One region of the Mesorhizobium sp. P3_A8 genome, then DNA from elsewhere that is predicted to be linked to it. Evidence: predicted binding sites of a transcription regulator. Region 1 holds the regulator's gene; each other region holds the start of a gene.
What was found. Region 1 encodes PhoB, which activates phosphate uptake and scavenging genes when phosphate is short. Its sites were predicted from a motif close to TGTCATNNANCTGTCAT; they were not measured.

Region 1 (7,575 bases):
ATCAGCCATGCCATGCCGCGCCAGACCAGCAGGCCGCCCAGCGTCACGATGAAGGCCGGAACCTCCATATAGGCGATGATAAAGCCCTGGAATGCGCCGATCAGGAGACCAAGCACCACACCGGCCGCCAGCGCGATGATCCAAAGCCACGGATTTCCAAGCTGGAAACCGATGACGCGAATGAGGAATTCGGCCTGCGCCACGCCCATGATCATGCCGATCACGCCTTCGACGGATCCGACCGAGAGGTCGATGTTGCGCATGACGATAACCAGCACCATGCCGGTCGCCATGATCGCGACCGACGAGGTCTGCACCGATAGGTTCCACAGATTGCGCGGTGTCAGGAAAAGCCCGCCCGACAGGATATGGATGCCGACCCAGATGACCAGCAGCGCCCCGACCATGCCGAGCATGCGCGTGTCGAGTTCGGTAGCCTTGAGGAACCGTCCAACGGCGCTGAGTTCGGATGCACGCGCCTTGTCCGCCGCGGTGCTGCCGACCGGTTGATTAGAGGTCGTGTCGGTCATGCTATCCTCCCACCGGTTTACCGTCTGGCGCGGATGCCGGAACATGGATGCTATTTGCTTTCCGCAGTCATTTGAAGCGGGAAGCCCCTTGAGAAACGCCGCGGCTTTTGGGCCGCGGCGTCGATATCGAACGGTATTACGCCGTTTAGTTGCAGGCCGCGACGCTGCCGGCGGCGACGCCCGCACAGACTTCGTCCTTCTTGATCCAGCCGGCGTCGATGACGACGTTTAGATTGTCCTTGGTGATGGCGACCGGGGTCAGGAACAGCGACTTGACGGTGTTGCCGCCAGGCGTCGTGAAGTCCTTGACGCCGGCGATGTCGGTCATCTTCTTGCCGTCGGCCAGCTGCGAGGCGATCTCGGCGGCGTTCTTGCCGAGCTCGCGCGCGTCTTTCCACACCGACACGGTCTGGGTGCCGAGCGCGATGCGGTTCAGCGCGGCATGATCGCCGTCCTGGCCCGACACCGGCACGGTGCCGGCCAAGCCTTGCGCCGTCAGCGCCGCGACGACGCCGCCGGCGGTGCCGTCATTGGCGGCGACCACGGCATCGACCTTGTTGTCGTTGGCCGTCAGGAACTGCTCCATGTTCTTCTGGGCGTTGGCGGGCAGCCAGCCGTCCGTATAGGCTTCGCCGACATTCTTGATCTTGCCGCTGTCGATGGCCGCCTTGAGCACTTCCATCGAGCCCGAGAACAGGAAGTCGGCGTTCGGATCGGCGCCCGAGCCCTTGATGAAGACATAATTGCCTTCCGGCTTGGCCTTGAACACCGCAGCCGCCTGCAAGCGGCCGACTTCCTTGTTGTCAAAGGTCAGGTAGAAGACGTCCTTGTTCTCGATCAGGCGGTCATAGCCGACGACCGGAATGCCTTCGTCCAGCGCCTTCTGCACGGCCGGGCCGATGGCCGAGGCATCCTGCGCCAGGATGATCAGCGAATTGGCGCCCTGCGAGATCAGGCTTTCGACATCGGTAAGCTGCTTGCCGGGATTGGACTGCGCATCGGCGGAGATGTACTTGTCGCCGGCGGCCTCGATCGCCTTCTTCATGGCGGCCTCGTCGGTCTTCCAGCGCTCTTCCTGGAAGTTGGACCAGGAAACGCCGATGACCTTGTCCTTCGCCTGCGCGACCGACACAAGCGTCAGCGACATGGCGACACCCGCCAGGATGGCGGCTGTGAATCTCTTCATGATATTCCTCCCTGCGCCGCGTATGGCGCGACCAAACTGGCCCTAAGGCCGGCACAGAGGCTCTATTTTTTCGAGCCTCGAAAAAACACTGATCCAACACCGGAACGCTGTCAACAACGATTCTGATGGATTTTGATGTCCTCATGAATTTTTTTCGAGCCTCGGAATAAATAAATGACAGGACGGGCCGCTTCTGCCAGTATTTGACCGTGTCGCCGGCAGCGTTCGAGGGGCTGGAGGAACCGCGGCGACCGGGAGGATGTGGGAAAACATGTCGGTCGGAATCCGCCACGACGATTTGCGCCGGCGCAACCGCGCGATGGTGATTGCGGCCGTGCGCCGGGCCGGTCGGCCCTCGCGCACCGAGATTGCCGCGACCACCGGCCTCAGCCACTCGACCATATCGGCGATTTCTTCCGACCTGATCGGCGAAGGCATACTGGCCGAAGGCAAGCCGAGCGAGGCCGGCGCACTCAAGCGCGGCCGGCCGCAGGTCGGCCTCGGCCTCAACCCGGAGGCTGCGGCTGTCATGACCGTGGTGCTGTCGCTGAATTTCCTCTCCGTCGCCGTCATCGACTATGCCGGCCAGGTGGTATCGGAAGAACAGCGCCGGCTGGACACGCTGACCATGTCGCGCGAGGCGCTGATCGGCGAATGCGTCGCCATTGTACGGCGCCGCCTCGAGGATCCCGATATCGACGTGCGCAGCGTCGCCCGCATCGCGCTGGCGATCCAGGGCATCACCGACACCGAGGCCCGGGCGATGCTGTGGTCGCCGATCACGCCGCAGACCGACATCGCCTTCGCCGACATCCTCGAGGCAGAGTTCGGCATCCCAGCCACCATGGAGAACGACTGCAACATGATGGCGGTGGCGCTGCGTTGGCGCGATCCCGAGCGCTACCGCGACGACTTCATCGCCATCCTTCTGTCGCACGGCATCGGCATGGGCCTGGTGCTGAAGGGCGAGCTGTTCACCGGTACCCATTCCTCGGGCGGCGAGTTCGGCCACATGATCCATCGGCCAGGCGGCGCGCTCTGCCGCTGCGGACGCCGCGGCTGCGTCGAGGCCTATGCCGGCAACTACGCCATCTGGCGCAACGCCAGGCAGCTCAGCGAGGACACCGAGCCGGTCGCCGATGTCAGCGACGCGCAGATGCGGGCACTGGCCGCGACGGCACGGGAACGCGACGGGCCCGAGCGCGAAGCCTACCGCAAGGCCGGTGAGGCGCTCGGCTACGCCCTCGGCAGCCTGTTCGCGCTGATCGACCCCGCACCCGTCGCGATGGTCGGCGTCAGCGCCGCCGCCTTCGACCTGATCGAGCCGGCATTGCGCGAGGCCATCGCCCAGACGGCCGGCGGCCAGCACTCGAAATCGATTTCCTTCGACACCGAACCGAACGAACTGCCGCTGATCCGCGAAGGCTGCGCCATGCGCGCCCTGACCTTCGTCGACCAGGAGATTTTCGCGCCGGGCGTGCAGGCGAGAGCTGGCACCGGCAAGAACGTTGCCTGAATCAGGTCCCGCTCAATCTTCCCTGATCGCGTAGCCCGCGCCACGAATGGTTCTGATGACATCGGGCATGCGGCCATTGTTGACCGCCTTGCGCAGGCGGCCGACATGCACGTCCACCGTACGCTCGTCGATATAGATCGTCTCGCCCCAGACATTGTCGAGCAACTGGCTGCGCGAGAAGACGCGGCCGGGATGGCGCATCATGAATTCGAGCAGGCGGAACTCGGTCGGCCCGAGCCGGATCTCGCTCTTCTTGCGATAGACCCGGTGCGATTCACGGTCGAGCACGATGTCGCCGACCTTGAGCACGCTGGACAGGACTTCCGGCTTGGCGCGGCGCAGCAGCGCCTTGACGCGAGCCATGAATTCCGGCGTCGAGAACGGCTTGACCAGATAGTCGTCGGCGCCGGTCGAGAGCCCACGGACGCGGTCGCTTTCTTCGCCCCGCGCGGTCAGCATGATGATCGGCAGCCGCTCGGTCTCGGGCCGCATCCGCAGGCGCCGGCAGAGTTCGATGCCGGACACCGCCGGCACCATCCAGTCGAGCACCAGAAGGTCGGGCACGTTCTCCTGCAAGCGGATCTCAGCCTCGTCGCCGCGCGGCACCACCTCCACCTGGTAGCCTTCGGATTCAAGATTGTAACGGAGCAGCACCCCCAGCGGCTCCTCATCCTCCACCACCATGATGCGTGGCGCGATCATTGATTGGTCACCTCTTGCGTCAGGCCGCGGGCGCCGACATCGCCGTCTCGTCCTGCTTGGGACGATTGGCGGGCAACTGCGTGCCGGTCAGGACATAGTAGGCGTTTTCGGCGATGTTGGTCACGTGGTCGCCGATGCGTTCGAGATTCTTGGCGCAGAACAGCAGATGGGTGCAAGCCGTGATGTTGCGCGGATCTTCCATCATGTAGGTCAGCAGTTCGCGGAAGACGGAGGTGTATTTGACGTCGATGCGTTCGTCGTCGGCGCGCAGCTTCGCCAGTGCGGCGGCATCGCGCGCCGCATACTCCTCGATCACGCCCTGCACCTGGATCAGCACCAGCTGCGCCATGGCGTCGATGGAATGCGACAGGTCGCGCGGCGTGGCGCTGAGACCAACGGTGCCGACACGCTTGGCGATGTTCTTGGCAAGATCGCCAATGCGTTCGAGATCGCCGGCCATGCGGATCGAGCCGACGACGTGGCGCAGATCGTCGGCCATCGGCTGGCGCTTGGCGATCAGCGTGATGGCGCGATCGTCGAGTTCGCGCTGGCGCGCATCCATGATGGCGTCGTCGGAGACCACGCGCTGTGCCAGTGCGTTGTCGGAATTCAGCAGCGCCTTGGTGGCGCCGCCGACCATCGAGCCAGCGAGATCGCCCATGTCGCTGATCAGCCTGCTGATCTGTCCGAGATCCTCGTCGAAGGCTGCGACTGTGTGTTCGGCCATGATCCTGGTCCTCGTATGCGTGCGATCAGCCGAAGCGGCCGGTGATGTAGTCTTGCGTGCGCTTCTCGCGAGGCGACGTGAAGATCTTCTCGGTTTTGTCGAACTCGACCAGCTCGCCCAGATACATGAAAGCGGTCTGCTTCGAGACGCGCGCCGCCTGCTGCATGTTGTGGGTGACGATGACGATCGTGTAGTCGGCCTGCAGTTCGTCGATCAGCTCCTCGATCTTGGCGGTCGACAGCGGGTCGAGCGCCGAGGCTGGCTCGTCGAGCAGGATGACTTCCGGCTTCACCGCCACGGTGCGGGCGATGCACAGCCGCTGCTGCTGGCCACCGGACAGGCTGAGGCCGCTGGCGTTAAGCTTGTCCTTGACCTCGTTCCACAGGGCTGCGCGCTTCAGCGCCTGCTCAACGCGGCCGTCCATCTCGGCCTTGCTGATCTTCTCATAGAGCCTGACGCCAAAGGCGATGTTCTCATAGATCGACATCGGGAACGGGGTCGGCTTCTGGAACACCATGCCGATCTTGGTGCGCAGCAGGTTGAGATCTTGCGAGCGGTCGAGGACGTTCTGGCCGTCGAGCAGCACCTGGCCCTCGGCGGTCTGCTTGGGATAGAGCTCATAGATGCGGTTGAAGACGCGCAGCAGCGTCGACTTTCCGCAGCCCGACGGTCCGATGAAGGCGGTCACGCTGCGCTCGGGCAGCGACAGCGTGATATCCTTCAGCGCCTTCGACTGGCCGTAGTAGAAGTTGAGGTTCTTGACCTCGATCTTTACCTTGGCGGCTGCCTCGGCGGCGATCGTCATGTCTGGAGACAACATCTGGCTCATTTGTCCTCTCTGCGTCCGGTCAAGCTGCGCGCAACGATGCTGAGCGCGAGAACCGTCAATGTGATGATGAGTGCGCCAGTCCAGGCCAGCTGCTGCCATTCCTCGTAAGGGCTGAGAGCGAACTGGAAGATGGTGACGGGCAGGCTGGCCATCGGCGCGTTGAGATTGCTCGACCAGAACTGGTTGTTCAGCGCCGTGAAAAGAAGGGGTGCGGTCTCGCCGGAGATGCGGGCGATGGCCAGCAATATGCCGGTGACGATGCCGGACATTGCAGCGCGGTAGGCAACCGACTTGATGACCACCCAGCGCGGGGCGCCGATCGCGGTGCCGGCTTCGCGCAACGCGTTGGGCACCAGGTTGAGCATGTCCTCGGTGGTGCGCACGACGACCGGGATGACCAGGATGGCGAGAGCGACGGCGCCGGCGATCGCCGAGAAGTGCCCCATCGGCCGCACCATCAGCTCATAGACGAACAGGCCTATGATGATCGACGGCGCCGACAGCAGGATGTCGTTGATGAAGCGCACCACGGTGGTGAGCTTCGAGAAGCGGCCGTATTCGGCCATATAGGTGCCGGCCAGCACACCGATCGGCGTGCCGACGATGATGCCGATGATGGTCATCACGATGCTGCCGTAGATGGCGTTGAGCAGACCGCCGGCATCGCCGGGCGGCGGCGTCATTTCCGTGAAAACCGCAAGATTGACACCTGAAAGGCCTTTGTAGAGCAGGGCGCCGAGGATGAGCGCCAGCCAGGCAAGGCCGATGCCGGCGGCGGCAACGCACAGCGTCATCATCACGCCATTCTTGCGCTTGCGGCTCTGGTGAAGCGACGTGGCTGTCGACATCGGTCAGGCTCCCGTGCGGGCGTCGATGCGCATCAGCATGTAGCGTGCGATGGCAAGGATCAGGAAAGTGATGACGAACAGGATCAGGCCGAGCGCCACCAGCGAAGAAGTGTAGAGATCGCCGACCGCTTCGGTGAATTCGTTGGCGATGGTGGCGGAGATTGTCGTTGCCGGCGCGAACAGCGAGGTCGAGATGCGGTGCGCGTTGCCGATGACGAAGGTCACCGCCATGGTTTCACCGAGCGCGCGGCCGAGGCCGAGCATGACGCCGCCCATGATGCCGATGCGGGTGTAGGGAATGACGACGCGGCGGGTTACTTCCCAGGTGGTGCAACCAATGCCGTAGGCCGATTCCTTCAGCACGGGAGGCACCGTGTCGAAGACGTCCTTGGTGATCGAGGTGATGAACGGCAGCACCATGATGGCCAGGATCATCGACGACGTCAGCAGGCCGATGCCGTAGGGCGGGCCGGCAAACAGGCTGTTGAGGCCGGGAATGCCGTGGAACACGCTGATGACGAAGGGCTGCACCGTCGTCTGCAGGAACGGTGCCAGCACGAACAGGCCCCAGATGCCGTAGATGATCGAAGGGATGCCGGCCAGCAGTTCCACCGCCATGCCGATCGGGCGCCGTAGCGGGCGTGGGCAAAGCTCGGTGAGGAAGACGGCGATGCCGATGCCGAGCGGCACGGCGATCAGGATGGCGATGGCAGAGGTGATGATGGTGCCGTAGATCGGCGCCAGGGCACCGAATTTCTCCGTCACCGGGTTCCAGCTTTCGCTGGTCAGGAAGGAAAAGCCGAAGGTCGAGAGGGCTTGCCAGGAGCCGGCAAACAGCGAGATCGCAACGCCGCCGAGCAGGACCAGCACCAGGATCGCGGCAGCACGGGTCATTCCGTGGAAGATCGAGTCGGTCAGCGCGAAGCGTCGGACGATGGCATCACGCGAACCTCTAACGGCTGGCAAGGCTTCCTGGACAGCGCTCATGTCAAGCTCGGCTCTTTCGAATTGAAGGAAAAGGAGCGCCGCAAGCGCGGCGCTCCTTCAAGGGATGTTACTCGCCGGCGTAGACGGGCTTGCCGTCGGTCTGGATGTCGGTCTTCCACGAAGCCTTGATCAGGTCGACGACGCTGTCGGGGATCGAGACGTAGTCGAGCGCCTTGGCGGTTTCCTTGCCGTCCTTGTAGGCCCAGGCAAAGAACTTCAGGGCTTCGCCGGTGGCGGCGGCATCATCCGG
Region 2 (7,575 bases), on a different contig from region 1:
TAAAACAACCACGCCGCGGGTGCGTCAAAATCGGACGCTTGGCGTTCTTTCAAATGTCAGGCTGTCGCCTTCCGGGCAACGCCTTTCTTCGTCCTACTGGGCGTCACCCGCATCGCCGCCGGCATCGCCATTGTCGCCACCGGTGCTGTCGCTGCCATCGGCAGGCTTGTCGGTAGCCGGCTTGTCGTCCGCAGGCTTGTCGGTAGCAGGCTTGTCGGCATTGCCGTTTGTACCAGAGGCAGCGGCGGCCTTGGCCGCGTCATCGGCCTGCTTCTTCTGCAACGCACGATAACGGGCGACGTTCTCATTGTGCTCATCCAGCGTCGCGGCAAAGACGTGACCGCCCGTGCCGTCGGCGACGAAATAGAGATCGTCGGTCTTCGATGGGTTGGCCACGGCCTCAAGTGCTGCACGGCCCGGATTGGCGATGGGCGTCGGCGGCAGGCCGCTGATCACATAGGTGTTGTAAGGCGTCTGCTTCTGAATATCCGACTGGTAGATCGGGCGGTCCGCAGGCTTCCCCTTACCGCCGAACAGACCATAGATGATGGTCGGATCGGATTGCAGGCGCATGCCCTTGGCCAACCGGTTGAGGAACACGGCGGCGACGCGCGAACGCTCGTCACCCCTGCCGGTTTCCTTCTCGACGATCGAGGCCAGGGTGACGAAGTCCTCGACATTGGCGAGCGGCAGGTCCGGCGCGCGCCGCTGCCATACTTCGTCGACCAGCTTCTTCTGATCGGCCACCAGCTTGTCGATCATCTGCTGACGCGTCGCGCCGCGCGTGAAGCGCAGCGTGTCGGTGGCAAGGCTGCCCTCGGGGGGCGTTGTCGACGGCATGTCGCCACTCAAGGCGGGCTCGTCGGCGATACGCTGCAGCGCCTGCTCGACCGTCAGCCCTTCTGGAATGGTCAGCGAGTACATCACCGACTTGCCGCTCTTCAGAAGCTCCATGATGTCGCGCATGGATGCCCGGGGCTTGATCTCGTATTCGCCGGCCCTGAGCGCGGAATCGTTGCCGAAGGCACGCACGCCAAGGCGGAAGACGCGGGCGTCGCTGATCAGTCCGCGGCGCTCAAGCTGGTCGGCGATGTCGGCGACGCCGGTGTTCGGCTTGACCAGGAAGGTGTCTCCATTGGCCGAGGGGCCAGCTTCGGTGAATTCCTGCTTGCCGAAGTAAAGCGCCGCACCCGCTGCCAGAACCATCAGCATCACCAGGGAGATGACGAAGTTCATGAACACGACGACCTGGCTGCGCGAAGCGCGCGAGCGCTTCGGCGGCGGCGTTCCGGCTTCCGGCCGCAAAGCCTCGCTGGCTGTCTTCGGTACGATCGGCCCGGTGTTCGCCGGCCGCTGCCCGAATTCTCCGTTGCCCGACGGATTTGTGTTCATTTTGCCCTACCGTTTGATCGCCCAACGAATCCCCTGCGGCAGAGTAGGGGCGAATATGGCAAAATTGACGGCAGACCGAAGCATCGCCCGGTAGCCGGACGATCAGCCATTATAGCGCTGGAACACCAGCGAAGCGTTGGTGCCGCCAAAACCGAAGGAATTGGACAACGCCACGTCGATCTGGCGGGAGCGAGGCTTGTTCGGCACCAGGTCGATCGCGGTTTCGCGCTCCGGGTTGTCGAGGTTGATGGTCGCCGGCGCGACATTGTCTCTGATAGCGAGGATCGAAAAGATCGCTTCGGCGGCACCCGCCGCGCCCAGGAGATGGCCGATCGACGACTTGGTCGACGACATCGAAATCTTCGACGCCGCATTGCCGACCAGGCGCTCGACAGCGCCGAGTTCGATCGTGTCGGCCATGGTCGAGGTGCCGTGCGCGTTGATGTAGTCGATATCTGCAGGCGTCAGCTTGGCCCGGTTCAACGCTGCGGTCATGCACCGGAAAGCCCCGTCGCCGTCTTCCGCCGGAGCCGTGATATGATGGGCATCGCCGGTGAGACCGTAGCCGGTCACCTCGGCGTAGATCTTCGCGCCGCGCGCCTTGGCGTGCTCGAGCTCTTCCAGTACCACGACACCGGCGCCCTCGCCCATGACGAAGCCGTCGCGGTCACGGTCATAGGGACGCGACGCCGTTTGTGGCGTGTCATTACGATCGGTCGACAGCGCCCGACAGGCGGCGAAGCCGGCGATCGACAGCCGCGTCACCGGCGCCTCGGCGCCGCCGGCGACCATAACGTCGGCATCGCCCCACATGATCAGCCGGGCAGCATCGCCAATGGCGTGCGCGCCGGTCGAACAGGCCGTGACAACGGCATGGTTCGGGCCTTTCAGCCCGTGCCGGATCGAAACCTGGCCGGAGACGAGATTGATGATCTGGCCCGGAATGAAGAAGGGGCTGATGCGGCGCGGGCCGCGCTCCTTGAGGATCATCGCGTTCTCGGCGATGCCTTCGATGCCGCCAATGCCCGAACCGATGAGCACGCCGGTGGCGCATTGCTCTTCGTGGGTCTTGGGTTCCCAGCCGGAATCCTTCAGCGCCTCATCGGCGGCGGCAATCCCGTACAGGATGAAGTCGCCGATCTTGCGCAATTCCTTCGGCTCGAGCACGGCCTCGGGATTGAAGGTGGCATTGCTGCCGTCACCACGCGGAACGACGTGGGCGATCTTGCAAGCAAGATCTTCCACCTCGAACTCGGTGATGCGCTTGGCGGCGCTGCGGCCGGTCAGAAGTTCCTTCCAGCTGTGCTCGAAGCCCATGCCGAACGGCGACAACAACCCTAGGCCCGTGACGACGACACGCCTCATCGCAGGTCCTCCCCGGTGATGACTGCGGAAAGCGTCAGGCCGAAGCCTTGTCGATGTACTTCACCGCATCGCCGACCGTCAGGATGGTCTCGGCTGCGTCGTCGGGAATCTCGACGCCGAATTCTTCTTCGAACGCCATGACGAGTTCGACCGTGTCGAGGCTGTCAGCGCCCAGATCATCGATGAAGCTCGCCTGCTCCGTCACTTTGTCGGCATCGACGCCAAGGTGCTCGATGACGATCTTCTTGACGCGCTCTGCGGTGTCACTCATTTGGGGCATCCTCGTCTTTTGTTTGTCTGTCTTCGTTAGCGGGCAGAATGCCGCTAATCAAGCTGAAAGATGGTCCTGCCGGAAACGCAACGGCCACGGACCGGTTTTTGCCCGAACCGCCGGGTTGCGGGCCGCATTACACGAAAAATGGCTGAGGTCCAAGGCGAAATGGTCTCTTTTCACAGCCCCGCCGTATCCGTCAGATCATAGCCATGCCGCCGTTGACATGGATGGTCTGGCCGGTGACGTAGGCGGCTTCGTTGGAGGCGAGGTAGGCGACCGCGGAGGCCACTTCAACAGTCGTGCCCATGCGGCGTGTCGGTATCGCCGCCATGATCGCCTCTTTCTGCTTGTCGTTGAGCTTGTCGGTCATGGCCGATTCGATGAAGCCCGGGGCGACGCAATTGACGGTGATGTTGCGGGTGGCGATCTCCTGCGCCAGCGATTTGGAAAAGCCGATCATGCCGGCCTTGGAGGCGCAGTAATTGGTCTGGCCGGGATTGCCGGTCACGCCAACCACCGAGGTGATGTTGATGATGCGGCCATGGCGGCGGCGCATCATCGGATGGGTGAGTTCGCGGGTCAGCCGGAAAACGGCGGTCAGATTGACTTCGAGCACTGAGTCCCAATCGGCGTCCGACATACGCACGAACAATCCGTCCTTGGTGATGCCGGCATTGTTGACCAGGATATCGACGCCTTCGAGCTCGGCCTCCGCCTTCTGGCCGAGCGCCTTGACCTCGTCGCGGTTCGACAGATTGGCCGAGAACAATTTGACCCGGTCGCCGAGTTCGCCTGCCAAGATCTCCAGTTTCTCGATGCGGGTGCCGTGCAGGCCGACAATGGCGCCTTGCGCATGCAGCACGCGGGCAATCGCCTCGCCGATGCCTCCCGATGCGCCGGTGACGAGCGCCTTGCGGCCGGTCAGTTCGAACATTTTTTGTCTCCTGATCTGAGAGAACAGCCTTCACACGGAAGGGGTCAAATCGCCAGTGGATTATGAAAGTGCGGCCAGCGCGGCCTCAACATCGGCCGATGTGCCGACCGACGCGGTAGCGATGTCGCGGTTGATACGTCGTGCCAGGCCCGACAGCACCTTGCCGGCGCCGATCTCGTAAAGCGTAGCAACGCCGTTGGTGCCGAACCATTCCACCGTTTCGCGCCAGCGCACACGGCCGGTTATTTGCTCGACCAGGCGCGGCGCGATCTCGTCGGGATCGCTGGTCGGGGTCACGGTGACGTTGGACAGCACGGGCACCGCCGGCGCATGCTTTGCTACCCCGGCGAGCGCGTCGCGCATGACATTGGCCGCCGGCGCCATCAGCGCCGAATGGAAGGGCGCCGAGACCTGCAGCATCAGCGCCCGCTTGGCGCCCTTTTCGGTGCACAGTTTCGCCGCCAGTTCGACCGCGGCCTTGGCGCCGGAAATCACCAGCTGGCCGCCGCCATTGTCGTTGGCGATCTGGCAAACCTTGCCGGACCCTTGCGCGGCCTCGGTGCAAGCGGCTTCGACATCTGCCTGCTCCAGCCCGATGATCGCCGCCATGGCGCCCTCGCCGGCCGGCACCGCCGCCTGCATGGCATTACCGCGAATGCGCAGCAGCCGGGCGGCATCGGCAACGGAAACAAAACCCGCGGCGGCAAGGGCCGAATATTCGCCCAGCGAATGGCCGGCGACGTAGGCGACCTTGTCCTTCAGCGAGAAACCGCGCGCTTCCAGCGCCCTGATCGCCGCCAGTGACACAGCCATCAGCGCCGGCTGCGCATTGGCCGTCAGGGTCAAGGTCTCTTCCGGACCTTCCCAGATCAGCTTCGACAGGTTTTCACCAAGCGCGTCGTCGACTTCCTGGAAGACCCTGCGCGCCTCGGGAAAGGCATCGGCGAGATCCTTGCCCATGCCGACAGCCTGGCTGCCTTGTCCCGGAAAGGTGAATGCAATGGCCATGCGAGGGCTCTCCAAGACTGGTTTGCTTGCTTGATAACACGCGTTTTTCCTGCCTGTGGCGCAAGGCAGGCCGCCAAGTCAAGCCCGGTTCAGCCCGGCCCTAAGTCGCAACCCTACACCGAGTGCCTGTTCCGAAAGGGCTTTTTGGCGATCACTCATGATGAAAACCGCTCACGAATCGTTTGCTGGCTCTTCTTATTTCCGCCACAGGCGCTAGCTTTGCGTGACAATTATATGACAATCGAGTGACTTGGGTTGTCGCTGGGTGGGAAGTTAAAGTGGCAAAGAGTTCGAAACGCGCAGGTAAAGCCGCGCCTCAGTTCCTGGAAGACGATCCGTCTACCGGCTATCTGCCGGGCCGGAGATGGCCGGTCGTCCGTTATGGATTGATCAGCCTGGCGATCTCAACCATCCTGGTGTTTGCCATCGAATTGATCGTGCGCGGCGACTTTGCCGGGACGATCTCTTTCTTCCTGCAGCCGCTCAAGCCGGGCTGGACGACCATCGTCGTGTTCGCGCTAATCCTGATCGGCCTCGACGCGGTGCTCGGCCGCAGCCATCAGAGCCTGATGATCGTCGCGCCCTTGACACTGTCGCTGGCTTTTGTCGGCCACCAGAAGTCGCATTATCTCGGCGATCCACTCTATCCGACCGATTTCCTCTATGCCCGCCAGATCTTCGCCCTGCTGCCGCTCCTGGTGCGTGACCGGCCGATGACCGCGCTCGCCATGGTCGTCGGCATCGTCGCCGGCCTGTCGCTGCTCGTCTATGGCTGGCGGCTGTGGCGCCGCAAGGTTCCCGCACTCAGCCGCAAGGGCCGCCTTGCCCGGCTGACGCTGGCCGTGCCGCTGCTCGCCTTCTTCGTCTCGATCATGGACTATGCCACCTTCTCGTGGACAAGGGATCGGCTGCAGATCATCCCGATCATGTGGGATCAGAAGGAAAACTACGCCTCGAACGGCTTTGCGCTGGCCTTCGCGCTCAACGTGCCGATGGCGCATGTCTCGGCACCGCCGGGCTATTCCGACAAGGCGATCGCGGCGATCGAACGGCCGCAGGTGGCGGCCTCGGTGCCCGATGAAAAACCCGACATCATCGTCGTCATGAGCGAATCCTTCTGGGATCCGACCAAGCTGCCCGGCGTCACCATCACGCCGGACCCCATTCCCACCGTGCGGGCGTTGCGTTCCGGTTCGATGTTCTCGCCTGAATTTGGCGGCATGACCGCAAACATCGAATTCGAGGCGCTGACCGGTTTTTCCAACGCCTTCCTGCCGGCCGGCAGCATTCCCTACCAGCAATATGTGCGCACGCCGACGCCTTCGATGGCGACCTTCCTGAAGAGCGAGGGCTACCGGGCGCGCGCCATCCATCCCGGCACCAACTGGTTCTGGAACCGCGGCGCGGTCTATGCCGATTTCGGCTTCAACGATTTCAAGTCGGAAGAGACGCTGCCGCCGATGGAAAAGCGCGGACCGCTGGCATCGGATGCGGCGATGACGGACGAGATCATCCGCGAAGCCGATGCCAGCGACGACCCGGTGTTCTTCTTCGCGGTCAGCCTGCAGAACCATGGTCCCTATGAACCGAACCGCTACTACAACCCGACCCACGCAGTGCAGGCGCCGATCAGCCAATGGGCGCGCGACTCGCTGTTGAGCTATGCAGAGGGTTCAGCCGATGCGGACCGCGGCCTTGAACGGCTGATCGAATGGGCCAAGAAGCGCTCCCGCCCCACCGTGATCGCGTTTTTCGGCGACCATCTGCCGCCGCTGGGGCCGGTCTATGTCGAGACTGGTTTCCTCAAGGACAATGTCGCGCCTCGCAAGGAGCCGACGCCGGAAGCCGCGCTTGAACATCACCAGACACCGCTGATCATCTGGTCGAACCGCTCCGGTCCGGTCGAGAATCTGGGCGCGGTGAGCCCGGCCTTCCTACCCTATCATATCCTCACCGCCGCGGGCATCACCCACCCCTACTACACAGGCTTCCTAGGCGAGGTGCGGGAGCACTACCGCGTTGTCGACCGCAACCTGCTGCTGACCCCGGCTGGCGAGGCGACACCCGATTGGTCACGGCAAAAGGAGATCGACCCGACGATCAACAATTTCCGGCTGATCCAGTACGACATGATGTTCGGCAAGCGCGGTGCGGCGCCGGACTTCTTCCCCGAGACGGTCGACAAGGTCGTCGCCCATACGAGTTGACGGGTTCAATTCGTCAATTGCAGCTTCGAGAATTTGTTGGCGATTTGCTGGAAAACGTTCGGCAGTTTTGCCGGATCGTTGACGGCATAATAGCCGCTCGGGTCGGAAGCGCAGGCGCTGTAGAGCGTGCGGTTGGCGGCGGTGTCGGACTGCAGCACCATTGTGTAGATCTGCACGCCCTCGTTCTTCAACTGCGTGCACACGCTCTTGGTCCAGCCGTCGACATTGCGTGCCGCCGTTGTCTGGTTGTCCGACCCGAAGCGGCCACCCGCCAGATAACCATAGGACGTATAGTCGGACTTGGTCGGCTGATTGCTGGCGCCATAGACGACATTCTCGCCATCGGTAAGCAGCATGACGATCTTGCTGACGCCCGGCGTCTTGAATGGCACCCC
Region 3 (7,575 bases), on a different contig from region 1:
TTGGGCGAGACATTGTCGATCTGGCTGAGCGCGACACCGGCAATACCGGCAATGCCGGATCCGAGCGCAAAGGTCAGCGCATCGACCCACGGCGTCCTGATGCCCATGGAAGCGGCCATGCGCCGGTTGGCGGTGACGGCGCGCATCTGCAAGCCCCAGGGCGTGCGCTTCATGACGTAGAGCAGCAGGCCGAAGACGGTGAGCGCGAAAACCAGGATCCAGAGTCGGTTCCAGGTGACAGCAAGCTGTCCGACATTGAACGAGCCCGACATCCACGAAGGGTTGCCGACCTCCTGGTTGGTCGGTCCGAAGATCGAGCGCACCGCCTGCTGCAGGATCAGCGACACGCCCCAGGTCGCCAGCAGCGTCTCCAGCGGCCGGCCGTAGAGGAAGCGGATGACGCCGCGCTCGATGATCAGGCCAACCAGGGCTGAGACAAGGAAGGCCAGCGGCAGCGCGATCACCAGCGACCAGTCGAACAGGCTGGGAAAGGACGTGCGGATCACCTGCTGGACGACGAAGGTGGTGTAGGCGCCGAGCATGACCATCTCGCCATGCGCCATGTTGATGACGCCCATGACGCCGAAGGTGATGGCGAGCCCGATCGCGGCGAGCAGCAGCACCGAGCCCAGCGAAATGCCGTACCAGATGTTTTGGCCGGCATCCCAGAAAGCCAGCGTCGAATTGATGCTGGCGATCGCGGCCGTCGCCGCTTCCTTCACGGCTTCCGAGGTATTTGCCTCGACCGAAGTGAGCAGCGAAACCGCGTCGCGGTCGCCGCGCGCGCCGATCAGCGCGATGGCCGCCAGCTTGTCTGCATCGGGCTTGTCTGACACCAGTATGGAAGCGGCACGCGCCTGCTCCAGCAAAGCCTTGACGCTCGCCACGCTTTCACTGGCGATCGCTGCGTCGAGCGGCTCGATATTCGCGGCATCGGGCGTCTTGAACATGGTGTCGGCGGCGGCGATGCGGACAGTCGGATCCTTGGAGCCGAGCGTCAACGTGCCCAATCCATCGCGGATGGCGCGGCGAAGCGTGTTGTTGACGCTGACCTTGGTGATGTCGTCCGCGGAGGCCACGCCTGCCGCCTCGCCGCTCAGCGGATCGAAAAGCTTGACGCTTTCGTCGCCTTCCTCGCCGACAAACACCATTGAGTCGGCCGTGCGAATGTAAAGATTGCCGTCCGCCAATGCGGCAAGCGGCCGTTCGACAGCCGGGTCGCCTGTGGCTGTCAACTCTTGAACGACAGCTCCCGTCTCGGAAAAGTCCGTCACTGTCGCGAATTTGGCGATGATGGCACGCAGATCGGCTTCCGCAGCGCCCGAAGACGACAGGGTCGTCAGCAGGAACAAGAGCGTGAGGCCCATCGCATGGAAAATCTTCATCGGTTTTTGGCGACCCTTGATGGTTGAACTGGGCGTCCGGACAGTGGAGGAAACCGTCCGGACGCACGCGGTCATGGACATGGACCTGAAGTCCAGTCCGGGGAGGATCAGTTCGTGCCCTTGCCGCCGCACTTGCCGGTTTTGACGTTGAAGTTGCCGCAGCTGAGCGGCGCGCGCCAATCCGAGATCAAGTCCTTGGAATCCGGCAGGTAGTCGGACCATTCGTCGCCCATCACCAGGCCAGGTGTCTTCGAAACCGTTTCGAACTGGCCATTGGCCTGGATTTCGCCGATCAGGACAGGCTTGGTGATGTGGTGGTTCGGCATCATCGTCGAATAGCCGCCGGTCAGGTTCGGCACCGAAACGCCGATCATGGCATCGATGACCTTGTCCGGATCGGTGGTGCCGGCCTTTTCAACCGCCTTCACCCACATGTTGAAGCCGATATAGTGGGCTTCCATCGGGTCGTTGGTGGTGCGCTTGTTGTTCTTGATGAACTTGTGCCAGTCGGCGATAAACTTCTTGTTCTCAGGCGTGTTGACGCTCTCGAAATAGTTCCAGGCGGCGAGATGGCCGACCAGCGGCTTGGTGTCGAGACCGGCAAGTTCTTCCTCACCGACCGAGAATGCCATGACCGGGATGTCCTCGGCTTTGATGCCCTGGTTGCCGAGTTCCTTGTAGAATGGGACGTTGGCGTCGCCGTTGACGGTCGAGACGACGGCGGTCTTCTTTCCGGCCGAACCGAACTTCTTGATCGCCGAAACTTCCGTCTGCCAATCGGAGAAGCCGAACGGCGTATAGTTGGTCATGATGTCTTCGGCCGCGACGCCCTTGGACTTCAGATAGGCTTCGAGGATCTTGTTGGTGGTGCGCGGATAGACGTAGTCGGTGCCTTCCAGCACCCAACGCTTCACCGAGCCGCCGTCCTTGCTCATCAGATAGTCGACGGCCGGAATGGCCTGCTGGTTCGGAGCCGCACCCGTGTAGAACACGTTGCGCTCACTTTCCTCGCCTTCATACTGGACGGGATAGAACAGGATGTTGTCGAGTTCGGAGAACACCGGCAGCACCGATTTGCGCGACACCGAGGTCCAGCAGCCGAACACGGCCGCGACCTTGTCCTTCGAAATCAACTCGCGTGCCTTTTCGGCAAACAGCGGCCAGTTGGAAGCCGGATCGACGACGACGGCTTCGAGTTTCTTGCCGAGCAGACCGCCCTTGGCGTTCTGTTGCTCGATGAGCATCAGCATGGCGTCCTTCAGCGTCGTCTCCGAAATCGCCATGGTCCCCGACAGCGAATGCAGAATGCCGACCTTGATCGTGTCCTCAGCCGCTTTGGCTGGTACGGACATCAGCAGGCCGGCGGCGACCACGCTTGCCGAAAACATTTTTGTTATTGTAGAGAAACTACCCCTCATACCGAAGACTCCCAAGCTGGTTGATTGCACCGAAACAGTTCAATGCAACCCCCATGCCAACTGCTGGGACGACGTTAGAAAAAGAAAATATCCTAACGTTCTCAAATGGTTGTTATATTAGTTTGGATAAATGCAGGAAAGCCGGTTAACAATTGGTTGAGGGAAATTTGCGCAGCGCACAAAGGAATTTGCCTAATTTTCGCCCAAATTGAGTATGTGCCTATATTTTGAACTCGGCAGTCAGATCGCAATTAGCGGATGTTGCGGCGCGGCGCAAAAATAGGGCAAGCTCGCTCCTCAACCGAGCAACGTCATGGCATCCCTGATTTCACGCATTTTGATCGGCATCGTGTTTCTGGCGACAGCGACCGGGGCAGCACGGGCCGACTTCAGTGACGGCAAGATGCCCGATGGCACCTATCACTGCGAAGTCTACCTGCTCGGCATGTTCATCAACCTCGGCGACATCACCATCAAGGGAAATGTCTACACAGGCCCTGTAACCTTCGGCACCGTCCAACAGGGCTATAATTACCAGATGGACGCAAACGGCGTGATCTCCTGGCTGGGACCGCTCGGTGGCTACACCACCGGCGGCAACGCGCTGTCGATGACCCAGGCAACGCTGGATGGCCAGAGCCCGCCCTCCTTCGACATCATCATGAAGCAGCCCGACGGCGCCTTCACCGCCTCGACCTGCACCAAGGAAGGCAGTCAGTAAGCCTTTCCTCTGGCAACGGCGCCGCCTCCGTGCGGCCCGCAAGCCGTGTCCGCCGGTCTGATGTCATCTGAATGTTGCCGAAGCTGGATAGGGCAGCGGTGCGCCGTCACCCATCCACATCGAGAGGCAGACACATGGCCGACTTCCCGTCTTCATCCTCCCCTGTCATCCGCGAAATCATTGCCGAGCGCGTCTCGCGCCGGGCCCTCCTGAAAGGCAGCCTCGCTTCCGGCACCCTGATCGCCGGTGGCAGCTTTGTCGGCTCGCTGTTTGCCGGCGAAACACACGCCGCGGCAGCGCTTTCCACACTCGGTTTTCCCGAACTGAAGCGCGTCTATGACAAGACCCACGCCGCCGCGGAAGGTTATGAAACAACGATTGTCGCACGCTGGGGCGATCCGCTTGTCGCCGGCCTGGCGGATTTCGACGGCAACAAGGTCGCCGCCGCAGAACAGGAAAAGCGCTTCGGCTATAACTGCGATTACATCGCCTTCCTGCCGCTGCCCAAGGGTTCGATAAACTCCGACCACGGCCTGCTTTGCGTCAACAACGAATACATCTCGCCCAATGTGATGTTTCCCGGCATGACCGAGGACAACGCCGGCAAGACGATGAACAAGGAACAGGTCGATCTCGGCCTGGCGGCGATGGGTCACTCGATCGTCGAAATCATGTTCAAGGACGGCAAGTGGCAAACCGTCGAGGACAGCCCGCTCAACCGCCGCATCACCGCCAACACCGAAATGACGGTTTCCGGACCGGTGGCCGGCCATGCGCTGCTCAAGACATCCACTGACGCGACCGGCACAAAAGTGCTCGGTACCAGCTACAATTGCAGCGGCGGCTTCACCCCATGGGGCACAGTGCTGACCTGCGAGGAAGGCGTTTCCGACCTGTTCGGCGGCGACCCGAAAAAGGCGCCGACCGCGGACATTCTCGAGCGCTACGGCTTCGACGGCTCCGACATTTATGGCCGTGGCCGTTTCCATGACCGCTTCAACATCGACAAGGAACCGAACGAGCCGAACCGCTTCGACTGGGTGGTCGAGATCGACCCTTATGATCCCCAATCCAAGCCGCTGAAGCGCACCGCCCTTGGCCGCATGTCGCACGAGGCCTCTACCGTCGTCCTCAACAAGGACGGCCGCATCGTCGTCTACATGGGTGACGACGACTATTTCGAATACATGTACCGCTACGTCTCCAACAAGGCCTACGACAAGGCGAACCCGGCTTCCAGCAGCGGCCTTCTGGACGATGGCGTGCTCTCGGTCGCTCGTTACGATGCCGATGGCTCGATGACCTGGCTGCCGTTGGTTCACGGCCAGGGCAAGCTCACCGTAGAGAACGGCTTTGCCGACCAGGCCGAAGTGCTGCTGAAGACGCGCCTTGCCGCCGACGCGCTGGGCGCGACCCCGATGGACAGGCCGGAGGACATCGAGACCAATCCGGTCACCGGCCGCGTCTACGCCGTCATGACCAAGAACAAGAAGCGCGACGAATCCAAGGTCAATCCGGCCAACACGCGGCCCGAAAACCTCTGGGGCCACATCGTCGAGCTGATCCCGCCTGGCGGCCGCGGCACCGAGGCCGATCACACATCAGACAAATATGCCTGGGACCTGTTCGTGCTCTGCGGCAATCCCAAAGATGCCAAGATCGGCGCCACCTTCCATCCCGATACGTCGGAAAATGGCTGGTTCGTCTGCCCCGACAACATCACCTTCGACCCGGCCGGGCGGCTGTGGGTGGCAACCGATGGCGCCAATGATTTCGACCTGCCGGACGGTGTCTATGGCGTTGACACGGAAGGCCCGGCGCGCGGCCTGCCAAAGCTGCTGTTCACCTGCCCGCATGGTGCGGAAGCGACCGGCCCCTGCTTCACCCCGGATGGCACGACGCTGTTCCTTTCGGTCCAGCACCCGTCCGAGGATGCCGAAACGCTCGACAAGGCACAGTCGCTGTGGCCGGATTTCAAGGACGGCCAGCCGCCACGGCCATCGGTCGTCGCCATCCGCCGCAAGGACGGCCAGCCGGTCGGTGCGTAGCGTCCAGCAGACAAAAAAAGGCGCGGAACCGTGTCAGGTTCCGCGCCAGCAGGCAGTCGGGGAGGTCAGATGGTTTTCGCCGACATTTGGGCGGCGATGTAGTCGGCCTGGCGGATCGCCAGCGAGACGATGGTCAGGGTCGGGTTTTCGGCAGCGCCTGTCGTGAACTGGCTGCCATCCGACACGAACAGGTTCTTGATGTCGTGCGTCTGGCCATGCTTGTTGACGACGCCGTCCTGCGCCTTCTCGCTCATCCGGTTGGTGCCGAGATTGTGGGTCGAGGGATAGGGTGGCGTCGGGAATGTGCGGGTGGCGCCGACCGCATCGTAAAGTGCGGTGGCCTGCTTGTAGGCATGGTCGCGCATCGCCGTGTCGTTGGGATGGTCGTCGAAATGCACGTCGGCGATCGGCATGCCGTGTGCGTCCTTTTCGTCCTTGTGCAATGTGATGCGGTTCTCCTCGCGGGGCATGTCCTCGCCGACGATCCACAGGCCGGCCATATGGTCGTAGTGGTCGAGCGCCGTGGTGAAGGAGCGTCCCCAGCCGCCCGGGTTGAGGAAGGCCGCCATGAACGGCAGGCCGAGCGACAGCGTCTCGAACTCGTAGCCGCCGACAAAGCCGCGCGATGGATCATGGCGCGCCTCGTCGCGGATGATGCCGGCCATGGTGGTGCCGCGATACATGTGCACAGGCTTGTCGAAGATGGCATAGACCGAACCGGTGGTGTGCCGCATGTAGTTCTTGCCCACTTGCCCCGACGAATTGGCAAGCCCGTGCGGGAATTTGGCCGATTGCGAATTGAGCAGCAGGCGCGGGCTCTCGATCGAATTGCCGGCAACCGCGACGATGCGAGCCTTCTGCTCCTGCAGCTTGCCGTCCTTGTCGGCGTAGACGACGCCGGTCACCTTGCCGCTGGCATCGTGGTTGATCTTGATCACCATGGCGTTCGGCCGGACTTCGAGATGGCCTGTCGCTTCGCCCTTCGGGATTTCGGTGTAGAGCGTCGACCATTTGGCGCCCCATTTGCAGCCCTGGAAGCAGAAGCCGGTCTGCTGGCAGGAGTTGCGATCGTCGCGCTCGACCGAGTTGATCGCCATGTTGCCGGTGTGGCATTCCTTGTAGCCAAGTTTGTCGGCCCCGGCCTTCAGCACCTTGAAATTGTTGTTGCCCGGCAGGCGCGGCCAGTCATTGGTGCCGGTGACGCCCATTTTGGCTTCCGCCTTGGCGTAGTACGGCTCCATCTCGGCCAGCGTGATCGGCCAGTCGAGCAGGTTCGCGCCTTCCACTTTGCCATAGGTCGACGCCGTCTTGAACTCATGCTCCTGGAAACGCAGTGAGGCGCCGGCCCAGTGCGTGGTCGAGCCGCCGACCGATTTGACGATCCAGGCCGGCAGGTTGGGGAAATCCTTCGCCACGCGCCAGTCGCCGGACGTCGTGCGCTTGTCCGTCCAGGCAAGCTGGGCGAACGAACCCCACTCGTCGTTGATGAAGTCCTCATATTCGTGGCGGGCGCCCGCCTCGAGGATGACGACGTCGATGCCCTTCTGGGCGAGTTCATTGCCGAGCGTGCCGCCGCCGGCGCCCGAGCCGATGATGACGACCACGCCATCGTTTTTCAGATCAAATGTAGCTGCCATGGTTTCCTCCCATGAATTCCTGTTTGCGGGTTACTGGAACGATCGAGGCTCAGAGCCACTCGATGTCGCTGAAACCGCGCGCGATATAGCCGCCCTTGGAGTAGGACTCGCCCTCGTAGCCGAAGATCGGCCACACCTCCTGCTGATTGTAGAGGCTAACCACCAGGCCGCCGCGAACCGTCTGGAAGAAGGGCGTCTTTTCTATCTCGGTGAGCAGCGCCACACGCTGCTCTTCCCAGCCGAGCCCGCGATAGCCGCCCTTGCCGGCCTTCTTGTCGAGTTCGGCAATGCCCTTCTCGATCAGCTCCTTGTGGGCAGGATCCTTGGCGGCCGTCTCGTCATGGCCCTTGACCGCGACGGCATAGT
Region 4 (7,575 bases), on a different contig from region 1:
TTCTCCCCGTCCCTATACGGGGAGAAGGTGCCGGCAGGCGGATGAGGGGCGGCGCCAGCGGCCAAAGAATGAACTGTTCTAATCTGGAGTGACGACTTGAAAGCCAAACTGGGCATGTCCCCCATTGCATGGTGGAACGACGATCTTGCCGAACTCAGCGATGACGTGTCGCTGGAGGAGTGTTTGCGCCAGTCGCGTTCGGCGGGCTTCACCGGCATGGAGATGGGCCGGCGTTTTCCCAACGATCCCGCTGTCATGCTGCCGATCCTGAAGGCAGCCGATGTGACGCTTTGCGGCGGCTGGTTTTCCGGCACGCTGGTCGATGAGGAGATGGGCAAGAACAAGGATCGCATCCAGCCGATGATCGACCTGTTCAAGGCGGTCAACGCGCCTTGCATCGTCTATGGCGAGGTCGGCCGCTCGATCCAAGGCGACCGCTCGAAGCCGCTCGCCACCAAGCCGAAACTGTCTGGCGATGAGATGAAAGCCTATGCAAGGCGTCTGACCGAGTTCGGCGAATGGTGCGCCGAACAAGGCATGCCGCTGTCCTACCACCATCACATGGCGGCGGTGGTCGAGACCGAGCCGGAGCTCGATGCCTTCATGCGCCATTCCGGCGAAGGCATTCCGCTGCTGCTCGATGCCGGGCATCTGGCCTTTGCCGGCGGCGATGTGCTGCGCGCCATCGACAACCACCACAAGCGCATCAGCCATGTCCATGTGAAGGATGTACGGATGGGCGTGATTGACGGGCTCGACCGTACGAAACAGTCCTTCCTCGACGCCGTGGCGCTCGGCGCCTTCACCGTGCCAGGCGACGGCTCGCTGGATTTCGGCGCCATCGTGCAACGCTTCGCCGACCATGGCTATGAGGGCTGGTTTGTGGTCGAGGCCGAGCAGGACCCGAAGAAGAACCCGCCGCTCAAGATGGCGCAGGTTGGCCACAAGGAGCTGATGCGGGTGATGACATCAGCCGGCTACACAGTGGAAACCCAGGGTTTCCCGAATGCCTGACGCGACGGGTTCACGGCGAAGCAGGTTGCTGTAGATTGGCCCGATGAAAGATTACGAGCACCCCTTCTTCCGCCCGCTATGGCGGCGTGTCGCCGTCGTCGCGGTCTGCGTCATCTGGTCGATCATCGAATTCGCCACCGGCACGCCGTTCTGGGGCGTCATCGCGCTCGGCTTTGCCGGTTATGCCGTCTGGCAGTTTTTCTATCTCTACAAGCCGGCCGATGAGAACAAGGCGACGGCCGAGGCCGAACCGAAGGAGTAACCCGATGTCGAAGCTGCTGGTGAAGGCCGATAAGGGCCATGGCCGCGTTGCCCATGTGACGCCGAAAAGCGCTGGGTGGACCTATGTCGGTTTCGACCTGCATCGGCTGAAGCCCGGCGAGAGCGCCTCAGGCAAAACCGACGATCGCGAAATCTGCCTGGTGTTCGTCACCGGCAAGGGCACGGCGAAAGCCGGCGGCAAGGATCTCGGCCTGCTCGGCGAGCGCATGTCGCCCTTCGAAGGCAAGCCGTGGTCGATCTATGTTCCCGCGGGATCGGACTGGTCGGTGACGGCCGATACGGATCTCGAACTCGCGGTCTGCTCGGCGCCTGGCCTCGGCGGCGAGTTGCCGGTCCGGGTGATCAGACCCGACGATCTCGGCCAGGAGGTGCGCGGCAAGGGCACCAACACGCGCTACGTCACCAACATCCTGCCGGAAGGCAAGCCGGCGGACTCGCTGCTGGTGGTCGAGGTCATCACGCCCGGCGGACATACGTCGAGCTATCCGCCGCACAAGCATGACCAGGACAATCTGCCCGCCGAATCCTATCTCGAAGAGACCTACTATCATCGCCTCAACCCGCCGCAGGGTTTTGCCTTCCAGCGCGTCTACACCGACGCCGACCAGGATGGCCATCGCGCGCTCGACGAAGCGATGGCGATCGAGGACGGCGATGTGGTGCTGGTGCCCAAGGGCTATCACCCCTGCGCAGCCTGCCATGGCTACGACCTCTATTATCTCAACGTCATGGCCGGGCCGAAGCGGACGTGGAAATTCCACAATGCGCCCGAGCACGAATGGTTGATGAAGGCCTGATCAGTCGGAGATTCCGGCTGAACTTGTTGGTCCAGCTCGGAAAAATCGTCGGCTAAGGACCCGTGGGGTCGATTTGCCTTCGAAAACCCTTCAAAGCTTCGTCAATCCGTCATGGAAATCACCTATGGCAGCGAGACTGACGAGGACTTTCGATGCGCTACGCCATCTATTTCACCCCGAGGCAGGACGAGCCGCTGGCGCGGATCGCCGCCAACTGGCTGGGCCGCGATCCGTTCGGCGCCGCGACAAGGCCGGTTGAGGCCGTGGCCGATCTGGCGGCGGCGGAAGTGGCGTTCCACACCGCTTCGGCACGCCGCTATGGTTTTCACGCGACGCTGAAAGCTCCCTTCCTCCTGGCTGCCGACGAGACCGAGACCTCGCTGCGCGCGGGGCTCGACCATTTTGCCGAAGCAACGCCCGTGGTGACGATCCCGCGTCTCGTCGTCAGCCAGATCGACAGCTTCTTCGCGCTCGTGCCGGAAGGACCGCTGCCTTCTCTCAACCGCTTCGCTGACGATGTGGTGCGCGACTTCGACCGTTTTCGCGCACCGCTGACCGAGGCCGAGATCGAACGGCGCAGCCCGGATTCGCTGAAGCCGGCCGAGTTCCGCAATCTCTGCCAGTGGGGCTACCCCTACGTCTTCGAGACTTTTCGTTTCCACATGACGCTGTCGGGCCGGGCGGGGCCACAGGAAAGCCCCCGTTTGCGCGCAGCAATCGACAGCCTGTTCGCGGAGGTTCTGCGGCAGCCGGTGCTGGTCGACACCCTGACCCTGTTTGTCGAACCCGAACCCGGCGCGCCGTTCATGGTACTTTCCCAGCACGCGCTGGGACGTCGCCCGGCCAGAAAAATCGCCTGAATAACCCCAGCCGGAATAGCTCCGACCAAGAAGAACCAAGGACTGCCTGAAATGACCGCCGAGACCGTTCTTTCCAACGCCCGCATCGTGCTTGCCGACGAGATCGTCGAGGGGTCGCTGGTGCTGCGCGACGGCTTTATCGCCGGCATCGATGCGGGTTCTGGCCGGACCGGCGAGGATATGGGCGGCGACTATGTCATTCCCGGGCTGGTCGAACTGCACACCGACCATCTCGAGGGCCACTACGCTCCACGGCCGAAGGTGCGCTGGAACCCGATCGCCGCAGTGCTTGCCCATGACGCGCAGGTGGCAACCGCCGGCATCACCACCGTGCTCGACGCCTTGCGCGTCGGAATGGACGAGGACGCCGACCTGACATCGGACGATATCCGCAAGCTGGCCGACGCGATCGAAGACAGCGTCGCGCAGGACCGGTTGCGAGCCGACCATTTTATTCATCTGCGCTGCGAGGTTTCGGCGCCGGACTGCCTCAAGGCCTTTGCCAATTTCGACGGCGACGAGAGGGTCAAGCTGGCATCGCTGATGGACCACGCGCCGGGCCAGCGCCAGTTCGTCAATCTCGAAACCTATGCCTACTACTATCAGCGCAAGCTGAAGCTGACTGACCGCGACTTCAAGCTGTTCTGCGAGAAGCGGATGGGCGAATCGGCGCGCAATTCGGCGCCAAACCGGGCGGTGATCGCCGCCGCCTGCCATGAGCGCGGCATCGTGCTCGCCAGCCATGACGACGCGACCGTTGGCCATGTCGGGGAGGCGATAGAGCAAGGTGTGCGCGTTGCCGAGTTCCCGACGACGGAGGAAGCCGCACGGGCCTCGAAAGAGGCCGGGCTCGGCGTGCTGATGGGGGCGCCGAACGTCATGCGCGGCGCCTCGCATTCAGGCAATGTCTCGGCGCGCACGCTGGCCAGCGACGGCCTGCTCGACATCCTGTCGTCCGACTACATTCCCTTCAGCCTGATCCAGTCGGCCTTCTTCCTCGGTGATATGGTCGAAGGTATTTCGCTGCCGCAAGCGGTCGCCATGGTGTCGAAGAACCCGGCCGAGGCCATTGGCCTCAACGACCGCGGCATCATCGAGCAGGGCCGCAGGGCCGATCTGGTGCGCGTGCGCGTCGACGACCATTTGCCGGTGGTGCGCACCGTCTGGCGGCAGGGGCGCCGCGTCGCATGATGGTGTCAGCCTTGATCGAGCGTGAATTGTCCGCTGAAACCTTTCCGATCCGCCATGGCGTCTTTGTCGCCGTCGTCGGCCCAAGCGGCGCCGGCAAGGACACGGTGATCGGCTACGCCCGCGCGCTCTTCACTGACGAGACCCGGCTGGAGTTCGTCCGCCGCGTCATCACCCGGCCGAGCGATGCGGCAAGCGAGGATCACGACACGCTGGCCGACGCCGCCTTTGTCGAAGCTGAGGCCGACGGCGCCTTCGCCATCTCCTGGGAGGCGCATGGCCTGCGCTATGGCCTGCCGGCCGATGTCGACTGGTCGGTCACCAACGGCCATGTCGCCATCGCCAATGTGTCACGCGCGATTATTCCGGTGCTGCGCGAGCGCTATGCCAATCTGGCCATTGTCGAGATCACCGCTTCGCCCGATGTGCTGGCCGAGCGGCTGGCGATGCGTGGCCGCGAGTCGCGCGGCGAAGTGCTGGCGCGCCTGGCGCGCAGCGCAAATGTGACCCTGACCGGCCCTGGCGTGACCTCGATCGACAATAGCGGTGCGCGTGAAGTGGCCGGCGAGCGCTTCGCCGAGATCCTGCGCAAGGCGATGGCCTTCTCGGACATGTCGGGTCTGATCTGATTTAACGCCCCCATCCCTCAAGCCGCAGCACGTGCGGCTCGATTGGCCCAAAGCGGCCGCCCCGTTGGCGCTCCACTTGCTTTCCCGATGCCTCCGGAGCGCTATGTGGTGCTGACCCCATTGTGATTCCGGGCCAAGCTTGCCGGAAAGGCGCCCAGAAGGTCCGGGGCGAACGAGACACGACAGGAAGCCTTGATGCAGACGCTGACGCCCATCCTCTCGACGGTCACGGCGGCATTTCTTGCCTCCTTCGTCGAGGTCGTCGAAGCCTTCACCATCGTGCTGGCGGTGGGCGTGACGCGCGGCTGGCGCCCGGCACTGACGGGTGCCACCCTGGCGCTGGCGGTGCTGGCGGCGCTGGTGCTGGCGTTCGGACCGCTGCTGGCGCTGGTGCCCATCACCACGCTGCAGTTCGTCGTCGGCGTGCTGCTGATCCTGTTCGGCATGCGCTGGCTGCGAAAGGCCATCCTGCGCAGCGTCGGCGTCATCGCGCTGCATGATGAGGAGGCGGCCTTCTCCAAGGAAACGGCGGCCCTGCACCACCAGGCCAATGACCGCCGCGCCGACTATCTCGCCGGACTGGCGTCGTTCAAGGCGGTGCTGCTCGAAGGTGTCGAGGTGGTGTTCATCGTCATTGCCGTGGGTGCCGCGCACGGGCAGACGCTGTATGCCGGCCTGGGCGCGCTGGCGGCATTCATCCTGGTGATGCTCGTCGGCCTGGCCGTCCACCGGCCGCTGGCGCGCGTGCCGGAGAATGCGCTCAAATTCGTCGTCGGGCTGATGCTGACCAGCTTCGGCATCTTCTGGACCGGCGAGGGCATCGGCGCCGACTGGCCAGGCGCCGATCTCGCCCTGCTCGCCATCTTCGCCATCGTCGCACTGGCGTCCTTTGCCATGGTGCGCTGGCTGCGCGGCACCTACCCCGCAGCCGCCGGAGGGTTCGCCCGATGAACGCCGTTCGTCTTGTTGCCAAGGAATTCTTCGGCATGTTCGTCGATGACGGCAATCTGGCGCTGCTGGCGCTGGTGCTGGTGGCCGCAGTCGTGGCGGCGGTGAAGCTGCTCGCACTGCCACCACTGCTCGGCGGCACGTTGCTGCTGGTCGGCTGCCTCGCCATCCTGCTGCAAAGCGTTCGCCGCGCTGCACGCGCGATCAATCGGTAGCTTTTGACGAGCTCCATCGGCCGACGTCGGAACCGTTGACGCCGAATGTAAAAACCGAAATTATGGTACCGGTATCAAGATAGTGGAACTTCTTGCCTTAGGCGCTCGTAGACAGGCGAATAACATTATAATAGCATACCATTATAACTCGCAGGGGAACCGCTGAATCTCCGGTTTGCAAGGGATGGCAGCGGGTGAGACCGATCTGTTTCAAATCCTTGGGCGGCCAGCGCGCCCCGCCCGAACGATATCGACGCCAGGCGCCCAAAAATGCATGGGAGGAAAACATGCGGACTTTCCTGGGAAGGGTCGGCGCCTTGCTGGCCGGCATCGTGCTGGCGCTGTCGGCGCTCATGCCGTCGGTCGCTTTGGCGCAGTCGGTCGAGGACATCATCGCGCGCGGCAAGCTGGTCGTCGCCATCGACACCACGACACCGCCCTACGGCTTTCTCGACGCCAATCTGAAGCCGACCGGCTTCGACATCGAGGTCGCCAACAAGATGGGCGAGGCGCTCGGCGTGCCCGTCGAATTCGTCACCGTCACTTCGCCCGGCCGCATTCCGGCGCTGCTGACCAAGCAGGTCGATGCGGTGATCTCGATCTTCTCGATCACGCCGGCGCGCGCCATCCAGATCGACTATTCGATCCCCTATGCCGGCCAGTCGGCGGTGGTCATCGCGCCGAAGAACACCAGCATCAAGGGTGTCGCCGACCTCGTCGGCAAGAAGGTCGGCCTGACGCGTGGCACCGGCGAGGACGGATTGCTGACCAAGGCCGCGGAAACCAATCCGGGCATCGAGATCCTGCGCTTCGACGATTATTCCTCGCTGCTGCAGGCGATGGTGTCGGGCCAGATCGATGCCATGGGCGGCGGCGACTATGGCGAGATCTATCTGAAGAAGGCGCAGAATGGCGACGCCTTCGAGCAGAAATATGTGCTGAAGACTTTCTATTTCGGCATCGGCGTAGCCAAGGGCAACGACAATCTGCGCCAGTGGATCAACACTTGGCTGTTCACGATGAAGACCGACGGCACACTGGACGCGCTGTCGATGAAATACCGCAACCAGCCGCTGCCGGTGCTGCCGGTTTTCTGATTTCTTCACTCCTGAGCGGGGCCGGCATCGTATCGGTCCCGCTTCCTTGATCTCGTGACGGGATATCAGTGCAAACCGCCCTGCAATTCGGCCCGATCCTTGTCCATCTCGACTTGCTGCTGCGCGGCCTGGAAAAAACCATCCAGCTGGCGGCATTGTCGATCCTGTTTGGCACCGCCATCGGTGTCCTCGGCGCCGTCGGCCGCAGCTTCGGCCCGCGCTTTCTGTCCTGGCTGATCGCTGCCTATGTCGAGCTGATTCGCAACACGCCGCTTTTGATCCAGCTCTATTTCGTGTTCTTCTCGCTGCCGCTGTTCGGTTTCAAGCTGTCGAGCAACACCGCGGCCGTCGTCGCGCTCTCGATCCATCTCGGCGCCTATGCGACCGAGATATTGCGCGCCGGCATCGAAGCCATCCCCGAAGGGCAGATCGAGGCGGCAAAATCGCTCGGGCTCAGCCGCTACCGGATCATCCGCCATGTCGTGCTGGTGCCGGCGGCGCGCGCGGTCTATCCGTCGTTGTCGGCGCAGTTCATCCTGCAGATT

Region 2: a site for PhoB is predicted at 5,197-5,213, ahead of AC1DX4_RS05610 (LTA synthase family protein). Genes of this name have one in related genera too.
Region 3: a site for PhoB is predicted at 3,586-3,602, ahead of AC1DX4_RS11165 (PhoX family protein). Genes of this name have one in related genera too.
Region 4: a site for PhoB is predicted at 2,190-2,206, ahead of AC1DX4_RS01890 (DUF1045 domain-containing protein). Genes of this name have one in related genera too.

What each region holds. Positions count from the first base shown of each region.
Region 1 covers NZ_JBFUGI010000013.1:33,739-41,313, reverse strand. Annotated here, with positions in the region: gene AC1DX4_RS26995 (sugar ABC transporter permease) at 1-530, opposite strand, end outside; gene xylF (D-xylose ABC transporter substrate-binding protein) at 676-1,716, opposite strand; gene AC1DX4_RS26985 (ROK family protein) at 1,988-3,232, shown strand; gene phoB (phosphate regulon transcriptional regulator PhoB) at 3,245-3,934, opposite strand; gene phoU (phosphate signaling complex protein PhoU) at 3,954-4,661, opposite strand; gene pstB (phosphate ABC transporter ATP-binding protein PstB) at 4,687-5,490, opposite strand; gene pstA (phosphate ABC transporter permease PstA) at 5,487-6,338, opposite strand; gene pstC (phosphate ABC transporter permease subunit PstC) at 6,342-7,325, opposite strand; gene pstS (phosphate ABC transporter substrate-binding protein PstS) at 7,393-7,575, opposite strand, start outside.
Region 2 covers NZ_JBFUGI010000002.1:294,785-302,359, forward strand. Annotated here, with positions in the region: gene mltG (endolytic transglycosylase MltG) at 94-1,236, opposite strand; gene AC1DX4_RS05585 (hypothetical protein) at 1,235-1,486, shown strand; gene fabF (beta-ketoacyl-ACP synthase II) at 1,495-2,757, opposite strand; gene AC1DX4_RS05595 (acyl carrier protein) at 2,792-3,028, opposite strand; gene fabG (3-oxoacyl-[acyl-carrier-protein] reductase) at 3,228-3,965, opposite strand; gene fabD (ACP S-malonyltransferase) at 4,026-4,973, opposite strand; gene AC1DX4_RS05610 (LTA synthase family protein) at 5,252-7,180, shown strand; gene AC1DX4_RS05615 (pilus assembly protein) at 7,186-7,575, opposite strand, start outside.
Region 3 covers NZ_JBFUGI010000004.1:105,229-112,803, reverse strand. Annotated here, with positions in the region: gene urtB (urea ABC transporter permease subunit UrtB) at 1-1,385, opposite strand, end outside; gene urtA (urea ABC transporter substrate-binding protein) at 1,493-2,773, opposite strand; gene AC1DX4_RS11170 (hypothetical protein) at 3,117-3,524, shown strand; gene AC1DX4_RS11165 (PhoX family protein) at 3,659-5,572, shown strand; gene AC1DX4_RS11160 (GMC family oxidoreductase) at 5,638-7,209, opposite strand; gene AC1DX4_RS11155 (gluconate 2-dehydrogenase subunit 3 family protein) at 7,259-7,575, opposite strand, start outside.
Region 4 covers NZ_JBFUGI010000001.1:416,075-423,649, forward strand. Annotated here, with positions in the region: gene iolE (myo-inosose-2 dehydratase) at 97-1,014, shown strand; gene AC1DX4_RS01880 (hypothetical protein) at 1,058-1,276, shown strand; gene iolB (5-deoxy-glucuronate isomerase) at 1,281-2,093, shown strand; gene AC1DX4_RS01890 (DUF1045 domain-containing protein) at 2,246-2,953, shown strand; gene AC1DX4_RS01895 (alpha-D-ribose 1-methylphosphonate 5-triphosphate diphosphatase) at 3,005-4,144, shown strand; gene phnN (phosphonate metabolism protein/1,5-bisphosphokinase (PRPP-forming) PhnN) at 4,141-4,770, shown strand; gene AC1DX4_RS01905 (COG4280 domain-containing protein) at 4,966-5,721, shown strand; gene AC1DX4_RS01910 (hypothetical protein) at 5,718-5,933, shown strand; gene AC1DX4_RS01915 (transporter substrate-binding domain-containing protein) at 6,221-7,030, shown strand; gene AC1DX4_RS01920 (amino acid ABC transporter permease) at 7,099-7,575, shown strand, end outside.